Regions from separate parts of the Paracerasibacillus soli genome, predicted to be linked through region 3. Evidence: riboswitches for the same ligand, from Rfam matches in the RefSeq annotation. Region 3 holds a riboswitch; each other region holds the start of a gene.
What was found. Region 3 has a riboswitch for thiamine pyrophosphate ahead of tenA (thiaminase II). Riboswitches for the same ligand answer to the same signal wherever they lie in the genome.
Positions count from the first base shown of each region.

Region 1 (3,285 bases), on a different contig from region 3:
AGTGAAGAAAGTTGAACATAACTTAGAAGTATTTCTATTTATTATGGGAATTCTAGCTGCCTGGGTAGGTGGCGTATTTAATAGTGACTTACTTTTAAAATCATTAGAAGATCCAATTAATATTACACTTGCCGTACTTATTGCAGGATTACTATTTAAATGGTTCCAATCTCCTTTAGAAAAAGGGATTCAACTTGCAAGTGATAAAACGCCGTTTCCACTTTTTGTTGCATTAATTGTTGTTGTCTTAGGACTTTTGTCAAGCGTTATAACAGCGATTATTGCAGCACTTGTACTCGTATTAATTGTAAGTGTTCTAAAGTTAGACCGTCAGTCAGAAATAAGACTTGTCGTGTTAGCTTGTTTTTCAATAGGTTTGGGGGCTGCCTTAACGCCAATTGGAGAACCACTTTCCACGATTACAACAAGTAAATTAAATGAGCACTTTTTCTATTTAATGGATTTAATTGGTCCTTATGTCATAGTAGGAATTATTGGTTTGGGAATTTTAACAGCGCTTTGGATTAAGCCGGTTCAAGCTAAAAATTCCTTAGCTGGAGATAAGCAGACAGAAACGTATGGGGAAATTTTGATACGTAGTGTGAAAATCTATTTATTTGTGATGGGTCTCACGTTACTAGGAGCTGGTTTTGAACCGTTAATTAATCGATTTTTAATTGGTCTAAATCCGTTTATTTTGTATTGGGTGAATATGCTATCGGCGATACTTGATAATGCAACATTAGCTTCAGCAGAAATTAGTCCGGAGATGACTGCTGGGACGATAAAGGCAATCTTACTTGGGCTACTAATTAGTGGTGGAATGCTCATACCTGGTAATATTCCAAATATCATTTCTGCGGGAAAGTTAAATATTACGAGTAAAGAGTGGGCACGTTACGGCTTACCAATTGGACTAGTTGTTATGGCAATATATTTTGTTGTGTTGTTAATTTTTTAAAAACAGTTGAAATGCTTTACTTTACAAATAAAATTGTCATGCTATGATGAGAGTAGAAAGCTGCATAGAAATGAAAAGCACTAGGGGAGCTGTTTATCGGCTGAGAGGAACTTATTGTTCTGACCCTTTGCACCCGATCTAGATAATACTAGCGTGGGGAAGTGTAGTCGGTGTGTTCGGCATACTCAATTTTTTAATGTGTATGGTATTCATGAATATTGAAGACTGCATTCCCCTGGGATGCAGTCTTTTTGCATCCAAATTATCCTGAAATATGCAGTTTGAAAACAAGGGAGGATATGGAGATGGCAAATCAAGTTTGTGGTAATACGCAGATAGTGGGAGCAAGTTTTTCACTGTACCCAATGTGTGACCGTTTTGTGGATATCATTTTAGAGACGTTGGAGAAAGTAGACACTTCAAAGGTTTGGGTAAAAACGGACGATGTGACAACGACTGTGAGAGGAAAAGCTGTCCATGTATTTGATGTAACAAGGGCAGTATTTTTACAAGCTGCACAAACGGGGGAACATGTCGCATTTCAAGCTACATATTCTGTTGGTTGTCCGGGGGATTCAGCTGGAGATGTCTATTTAATTGAAGATGACAATCCGGTAAATGTGCAGAACACAGGGTCTATTAAGCAATATATTGCCGCAAAGTTTTCACTTTATCCACTTGGTGGTGGTCAGTATATGGATGTTATTTATGAACAAATTGAAGCAATGAAAGACTTTGTTTCTGTTTCCCCAGCCCATTATGCGACAAGATTAACAGGTGACGCACAGAATGTTTTCAGTGGTTTAGAAAAGGTCTTTAACGCGACAAAAAATGCGGGTTCAACACATACAGTGATGACGGTAACCATTTCTGCTAACAGTCCTTCACATCAGGATGTTGATATACATGCGTAATTGGCGCTTTAAAGAAATTGTTGTGATGGCTGCGCTGTCAGTTGTCTTTGGTGTTGTATATCTGGCGTTTTTACCTTTAGGAAAATTACTAGTTGGTTTGATGGGACCAATTGGATATGATTTCATTTTTGGAATTTGGTTTATCGTTTCAATTATTGCGGCCTATATCATTCGTAAACCAGGGGCAGCATTTTTATCAGAAACAATTGCAGCGATGGTGGAAGTGCTTATCGGAAATGCAACAGGGCCGATGTTGATCATTACAGGTATGGTACAAGGAATTGGAGCAGAAGCAGTTTTTGCAGCTACAAGATGGAAAAATTATGCGACATGGGTACTAATGGCTGCTGGAGTTGGATCATCCGTAACAAGTTTCACATATGGTTATTTCATGAGTGGATATAGTGCACTTTCAACTCATTATGTCATCGCAATGTTCGTTACTCGGGTCATTAGTGGTGCGCTTATTGCTGGACTTTTAGGGAAAGCGTTAAGTGATGGATTAGCTAGAACAGGTGTATTAGCTAACTTCGCCATAGGGAAAGAAAAGCGAAAGGGTCGTGTAGCATGAAAAATAAGCCATTCGTTTATGTTGAGAATCTCTCATTACGCTTTGATCATACAAATGAAATAGAAACATTATCCAATATTAGTTTTGCCATGCAAGAAGGGGAAAGTCTTCTCCTTCTTGGCCCAAGTGGCAGTGGTAAAAGTACGTTAACATTTTGTTTAAATGGCCTATATCCGCGAGAGTTAGATGGAGAAATGACTGGGGATATTGTCATTGCAGGAAAAAGAACAAACGATTATCAACCAGGTGAACTAAGTCAGTTTGTCGGTGTTGTTTTCCAAGACCCTGAAACACAATTCTGTATGTTAACTGTAGAGGATGAAATTGCATTTGGCTTGGAAAATATGTGTACGCCATATGAAAAAATGTCAGCAAAGATTGATGAAGTATTAGCGCTTGTAGGTTTATCGAAATATAAAACTGCTACCATTGCGCGACTATCAGGAGGGCAAAAACAAAAGCTTGCACTTGCATGCATTTTGGCACTTGAACCAAAACTACTAATTTTAGACGAACCGACGGCGAATTTGGATCCAGTTTCGGCCAAAGAAGTGATGAAAACAATAAAGAAATTAAAAGAAAAAGTAAATTGTTCACTCATTATAATCGAACATCAATTAGATGGTTGGACAGATGTAGCTGAACGTTGTATTTTATTAAATCAAAAAGGGAATATCTTTTTTGATGGATCATTACGTGATGCGATTGCCCACGAATATCCAAAATTAATAGAGGAAGGTATTTGGCTACCAAAAGTTGCACAATATGTACTTCATCATATGGAGCATGTACCTGCTACTGTTCCATTAACACTTGCTGAATTTGCAACACAAGTAAAT
Region 1 is NZ_JBHLWL010000065.1:122,875-126,159, reverse strand. It holds gene ACFFIS_RS16775 (DUF1646 family protein) at 1-961, shown strand, start outside; TPP riboswitch at 1,034-1,138, shown strand; gene ACFFIS_RS16770 (YkoF family thiamine/hydroxymethylpyrimidine-binding protein) at 1,267-1,875, shown strand; gene ACFFIS_RS16765 (ECF transporter S component) at 1,868-2,446, shown strand; gene ACFFIS_RS16760 (ABC transporter ATP-binding protein) at 2,443-3,285, shown strand, end outside.
Region 1: another riboswitch for thiamine pyrophosphate. It lies ahead of ACFFIS_RS16770 (YkoF family thiamine/hydroxymethylpyrimidine-binding protein); the one in region 3 lies ahead of tenA (thiaminase II).

Region 2 (3,285 bases), on a different contig from region 3:
TGCAGCCAAACCATAAAAACTGACAGCAGTTAGTAGCTGATCATCAATGGAAGCTTCCGTTGCGAGACATGCTGTTATCACAGAACCTAATAGGCATCCACCGCCTGTAACTTTTGTTAAATAAGGATGTCCTGTTATATTTTCAGAGACTTTATTTTTGGTGCAGATGATATCCGTTTTTCCGGTAACGACAACAGCTGTTTCATATTTGTTTGCTACTTTACGTGCAATATCTATCGCGCTTTCATCCCCTAATGAATCGACACCTTTTACTTCCCAAGGTGTATCGGCTAGATAAGCGATTTCTCCCGCATTTCCTTTAATAACAGTTGGCTTTACTTTAGATAAAACTTGATGAATATAATTTGCTCGATAAGATGTAGCTGCTATACCAACTGGATCAATAACAACAGGAATACCATATTTATTAGCAGTTTTCCCGGCTGCTATCATAGCTGGAAGGTCTTTTTCTGTAGGAGTTCCGATGTTAATGAATACGCCATTAGAGTGGGATGTCATTTCATCTACTTCTTCCAGTGCTTTTGCCATAACTGGACTACCACCAAAAGAAAGTAGTCCATCAGCGACAAAATTCATCGTAACTTCATTCGTTAAATGATGAATGAGTGGGTTCTTTTCACGAACTTGATGGATGATTGCTTGATTCATGATTTGATCTCCTCCAATTTTGTTGTTTCGTTTATTCGTGGTGCCCAGTGATTCGTTGGGCCGCTTCCGTTGCCAAGTGGAAGTGAATGTTTGATAGCCAATGTAATATAAGTTTTCGATCTTTTTACAGCATCATAGAAAGATGCACCTTGTGCTAAAAATGCCGTTATGGCAGCTGATAGTGTACAGCCAGTACCATGTGAATTTTTAGTTTCAATTCGCTGTGCGGAAAAAGTAAACATGTTGTTCCCATCATACAGAAAATCAACAGCATCACCTTTTATATGTCCACCTTTTATGAGAGCGGCTTGTGCACCGTAATGTTTCACAATTTGTATCGCTGCTTCTTTCATGTCGTCTTCCGTATTAATTTTTTCGCCAATGATTGTTTCAGCTTCTGGAATATTTGGTGTGACAACAGTCGCCAATGGTAATAGATGGTTACATAAATATTGCTGTGCTTGCGTTGAAATAAGTGGATCACCACTTGTCGCAACCATGACAGGATCCATGATGTAAGGTGCATTAATCTCAGGAACCCTTTTTTCTATGACTTTCATCATGTCAACATTTGCAATCATGCCTGTTTTAAAGGCATGGATTGGCATGTCATTCATAATAGATGTGAGCTGTTGTTCAATCATATCAGTGGGAATGTGGTAAACACCCTGAACACCTGTTGTATTTTGCGCAGTTAAAGAGGTAATGACAGACATCCCGTATGATTGTAATTCTTGAAAGGTTTTTAAATCAGCCTGTATACCTGCCCCACCACTTGGATCAGAACCAGCAATCGTTAAAGCACATGGAATATGTTTCATCAATAAACACCTCGAATATTATTTTCTCGTATTCTAGTCTTGCAAACGTATAGAAATACAGATCTTTAATAGCTTCGATATTGGATAAACTTCCTTACTTCCATTCTTCTAAGAACTAAAACACCAATCAATGCACCCGAGATACTACTAACCAAAAAGGATGGTAGAAAGAAAAAGATACCGTGAGCACTCCCCATGACCCAATTGGCAAATGGAACGCAGAAAAGGGAAGCGATAATCCCAGTTCCTAGTATTTCCCCGATAGCAGCTAACCGCCTACTCTTAAATTTTTGATAAAAAACTCCAGCAATCATTGCTCCAAATATCCCTCCTGGAAATGCTAGTAATGTCCCAAGACCAAGTAGATTTCTTACGAGACCAATCATGAATGCAATTATAATAGCCGGTCCTGGCCCGAGTGTTACTGCTGAAACGACATTCACTGCATGTTGGACGGGATAAGCCTTGGCAATACCAGCTGGAAACCAAAGAAATTGTGCACCTACAACACCAATGGCTACGAATACAGCCATTGTGATAAGCAATCTTGTTTTATTCATTTCATGCAAACCTCCTTAATATTGGTGGAACGATGGACATCTAAAACAGAAAAAATCAAGTTCAGCATGCATGAACCTGATTTCCGATGAGTGAAATAGAAGATGACAAGTTTTGTCGGTCCTACTTCCCTCCGCTGGTATCATCCAGATCAGGTTCAAAAGAGTTGGAATGCTTTTCGCTTTCCTCTCAGCCCAAAAGTTTTGGGCACCCCTAGTAGTGATTAAAACTAATAATCTATCTGCTTTTTTTGTTTTTCATAGCCGTAGTATATTTGTTCCGGTTCACCCCAATCAAGTTCATTTGGCAGGCTTAGACCTGTTTTGACTGTGCAAAAGCGGCAACTACTTGTACAGTACTAGTGCGACCCAAAATCATAAAGGTTGCCCACTGTCTTTTGCTTCAGCATGCATGAAAATCTAAAAAGGACCGCATCCATGGGGGATGCAGTCCTTTTGCATGACATATAAAGGTCATGTATGTAAACTGCACTTCCCCACGCCGGTATTATCCGGATCGGGTGCAAAGAGTCAGGACAAATCTGTCCTTCTCAGCTATTGAAGCTCCCCTAGTGCGAATATCCAATTTTTCTAACAATACTATCATATCGGTAATTTTCTAAACTGTAAAGTAAATGGGACTCGTTACTGGCTTTACGCTCATATCACATGCTAAGTTAACTGTTGTTTAGCAAATTCACGATACAATGCATGTGTTTTCAACAGCTTATCATGTGTACCCATCCCAGTAATTTTACCTTTATCTATAAAAATAATATGATCTGCATGTACAATAGTTGAAAGTCTGTGGGCAATCATAAAAGTTGTTCTACCTTCCATCAGTCGGGAAAGTGCTTCTTGTACGATTCCTTCTGATTGACTATCTAGGCTGGCAGTTGCCTCATCCATTAATAAGATTTTAGGGTTGCGGAGAAATGCACGTGCGATGGCTATGCGTTGACGTTGTCCACCCGATAGTTTAATGCCACGCTCGCCGATTTCCGTATCTAATTTTTGTGGGAATCCAATGATAAATTGATCCGCATACGCCATCTTCGTAACTTCCCAAAGTCTTTCATCTGAAATATTTTGATCCTCTAATCCATAACATAAATTTTCCCGAATAGTACCTGCCATCATCGGGCTATCCTGGGAAACATAGCCAATTTGTTTGCGCCAACTTTGTAAAGAAAATGATTGAATAGGTGTATCACCTAGCTTGATTTCACCATTATCGG
Region 2 is NZ_JBHLWL010000061.1:89,509-92,793, reverse strand. It holds gene thiM (hydroxyethylthiazole kinase) at 1-669, opposite strand, end outside; gene thiD (bifunctional hydroxymethylpyrimidine kinase/phosphomethylpyrimidine kinase) at 666-1,490, opposite strand; gene thiW (energy coupling factor transporter S component ThiW) at 1,556-2,050, opposite strand; TPP riboswitch at 2,160-2,273, opposite strand; partial or broken gene ACFFIS_RS14970 (lipoyl synthase) at 2,320-2,450, opposite strand; TPP riboswitch at 2,525-2,628, opposite strand; gene ACFFIS_RS14965 (ABC transporter ATP-binding protein) at 2,720-3,285, opposite strand, start outside.
Region 2: another riboswitch for thiamine pyrophosphate. It lies ahead of thiW (energy coupling factor transporter S component ThiW); the one in region 3 lies ahead of tenA (thiaminase II).

Region 3 (3,285 bases):
CTTAACAAAAGCTGCAGGCAAAGCAAAATACTTACCTTATTACCCTGCAATGGTTATTTTTGGTACTGGTATTATATTAGTAACAATTCCAACCGTGATTGGAAAGGTAACAATTATGGGGGCAGGCCTCGGTGGCTGGGGAATAGCTTTCCTATTTGCATCTGCAATTGGATTTATTATTACTTCCATTGTCGATTCATTCCAAGGTGCAACTGCTTAAATAATGAAGTAAATATGAATGGAAAAAGAGTGCATGTAATATTAAAGTGTGCTCTTTTTTTAATGGGGAAATTCGGGCTTTTTAGGATCAATTTGATATTCTGTATAAAAAGTGAATTTGCGTCCACACCATATTATGAGATACTTTACGCTATCATCTATTGGTAAAATAATAATTTTCGTTATAAAAGGACATAGTAAACATGCAAAGGAGGCTATTACGATGTCTGAGGAAAATAAAAATCGTCGAAGAGATAAAGGAAAACAGAAAAATATCGCGAATAAGTATGACACGAGCCCAAAACATGATGTGGAGATCTCAGAGGAAAGTGAATTTCTTAACCTAGATGGTAAGAAAAACAAGCGTAAGCGTAAATAACTACATGTTAGGTTATAATCAAAACGCAGAACAAATAGAAATAAGCTGGCCTATCACCAGCTTATTTTTTTAGACATACTCCCGTCTGATTAAGTGCTAAAATATCGCTTCTGTAGAATTTTTCGCTTTTTGCGAGTGTGGCTTCTATAGCCTACCAACCTCAACACATAACATACACCGCAGTTACTTAAAGTACTAACTATTAGATTCCCTGATCTTATATTCAAGTATATTTTTTATTGGATAACCATGTTTCCTTTGTGTAAGACATTTCCCAGAAATGGAGTTCGTATTCTTTTGCAATAACAAATTGTTCTTTTACTTTTTCTTTCTCCTTTTCATTCATGTCTGCAACAAGTGTATTTAACATGTCAATCATTTCGCTTGTTGCATCTTGAAACCAGTCGCTTGCATACATTTTAATCCAATTACGATAAATATCCGGTTCAGGTGTAGCGTTTTCATTTTTCTTACCTATGTCAGCATATAGCCAATAACAAGGTAGCATTGCCGCGACAGTATGAGCTAAGTTCCCGGACATTGTCGCACGGTATAAATGAGATGTATATGCGTAAGCTGTCGGAGCAGGTTTAAAGTTTCCCACCTCGTCTTGCGTGATATTTAAAATTGCTGCGTGTTCATTGTGAACCGTTAATTCAGCTTCAGCAGTAGAGCTTGCTTTTTTCGCCAAAATTGCTGTTAGTTTAAAGTCATCTGCTTGTGAAGCCGCAATCGCATGAATTTTACCGTAATGTTTTAAGTAATAAATGTCTTGTAAAATATAATACTTAAAAGTATCTAGCGGTAAATCTCCTCTTACAATCCCTTGAACAAATGGATGATTCAAACTTTGTTCCCAGCTATCTTTTGTAGCCATCTTCAATTGATCAGTAAACTGCATAAAAAAATCCTCCTCTAATCTTTTTTTCTAAAGACTAGTAGAAGGAAGCATTACAAAATAAAGCAAGGTGCACAAATAGGGCGCAAAGCTATTTTAAGAAAAATCTACTTCCCTCCGCTGGTCCTAACCAGATCAGGTTCTAAGGGTGCTAAATTTACATTTATCTCAGCCAATATGGCGCCCCTAGTAGAAAAATTATTATATTCGATTCAACTCCTATGCTAGCAAAGAATCATAATAAGTCAAGTTTTCACTTTGATAATATTGAAGATTAAGAGTTTTTACGTGGTAACCAAAGAGATCGGATTTGAAAAGTGAATGGAAATCTAATGGAAAGCACTATGTATCAAATTTACAATTTGAAATTGGAAAGGGGCCTCTAATAAAGGGGCCCCTACTGTTTCAATGTAACATACAAGTATATTTTTATACTTCCCATAGACACGATGGGAAGCGTTTTATATTTTTCTTTATACGTTTTATAAAGAACTTTCATCGGACCTTCATAAAAAAGGTCAACGTTAACCGCGGTAAAAGTTCCACTCTCGTTTTCTAACTTAAGCAACGTTAGCCCTACCTACTCTAACGTCCCTGCGACCCCTTAGTCGCGCCAGAGTGAATAAGCATCCTCAAAAACAAATGCAGAATGCCAGCTACTCACATGTTACAGCAACCTTACTATAATCTCATATAAACATTTATTTGTCAACATATTTCCTTAGCGAATATCTTTTCGTGTAAAAAGCCAATTTGAAAGGTAAATGGAAGCAATGAGCAAAATTATATTTACACTTGATAAAATAAGGATGGGATGTGTTGGAATGTAGTGTAAGATTATAATGGATGGTTCTAAGTTATTTAATTGTATAAAACCATCAATAGGTTGTGCATAGGTAGACATTTCCAAGAAAGCATAAAATCCTATAAAGAATAAAACAATGACGACTACCGTCGAGAATAGAAAAGAACGAATCGCAAAGTAGATCGGTATGATGATAGCTGCAATACTCACACTCATACTAAGTAATATACATACATCTTTCCAACCATATACGTAAATAGCTTGATAATCAAAGAAATAAAATAAATGTCCAAGTCCAGTTTGAAATATAATGAGAGACAATGAAATTAGAAAAAAAGAGACATATCTACTTGCTACAATTGCTAATTTAGACTGTGGCAAACTTACAAAGAAGGATTCAGTATGTTTTTTACGATCATAATAAAATAACGTGATGATAAAGCTGCTGATTGCGAAAATTAATATGAAAGACGGGGTACTTGTTAAAAAGTAAGTTATCCCTACAAGGAAAAAAACTAATAGATATTGTAGGGGCGAGTTTAACATGACATCCGCTTTTATAGATTGAAGCATATTGGCCATCCTTTCCAAATTAGATAATATCTCGTTTTGTAAAAAATCGAAAAGATATAATATAAGATAGATAGAGACATGCGATTGAAATAACAAAACCAAATCCAATGGTTATATTCGGATTTTCCACGAAAAACATAACTTTCGCAATGAACCAATCAGGTATATTTGCTAGTACCCCTAATGCCCGTGAATTGATGAAGATGATAAAAGCTAATGTACTTAAAAATACGACTATACCTTGTATGATTAAACTTTTGTAGGCAGATTGAAAATAGTAATAAAAAGGTAAAGAAATCGCAAGTAATATGAACGTGATATGAAGTGTGAGAATCCCTTGCGAAATAGTTAATGGCTGAAATGAAGCTGGATTCCCAACAATAATATTTGGATAATGTTTGATAATGGAAC
Region 3 is NZ_JBHLWL010000067.1:49,157-52,441, reverse strand. It holds gene ACFFIS_RS17120 (hypothetical protein) at 1-220, shown strand, start outside; gene ACFFIS_RS17115 (hypothetical protein) at 443-598, shown strand; gene tenA (thiaminase II) at 822-1,499, opposite strand; TPP riboswitch at 1,592-1,694, opposite strand; gene ACFFIS_RS17105 (ABC-2 transporter permease) at 2,218-2,874, opposite strand; gene ACFFIS_RS17100 (ABC-2 transporter permease) at 2,894-3,285, opposite strand, start outside.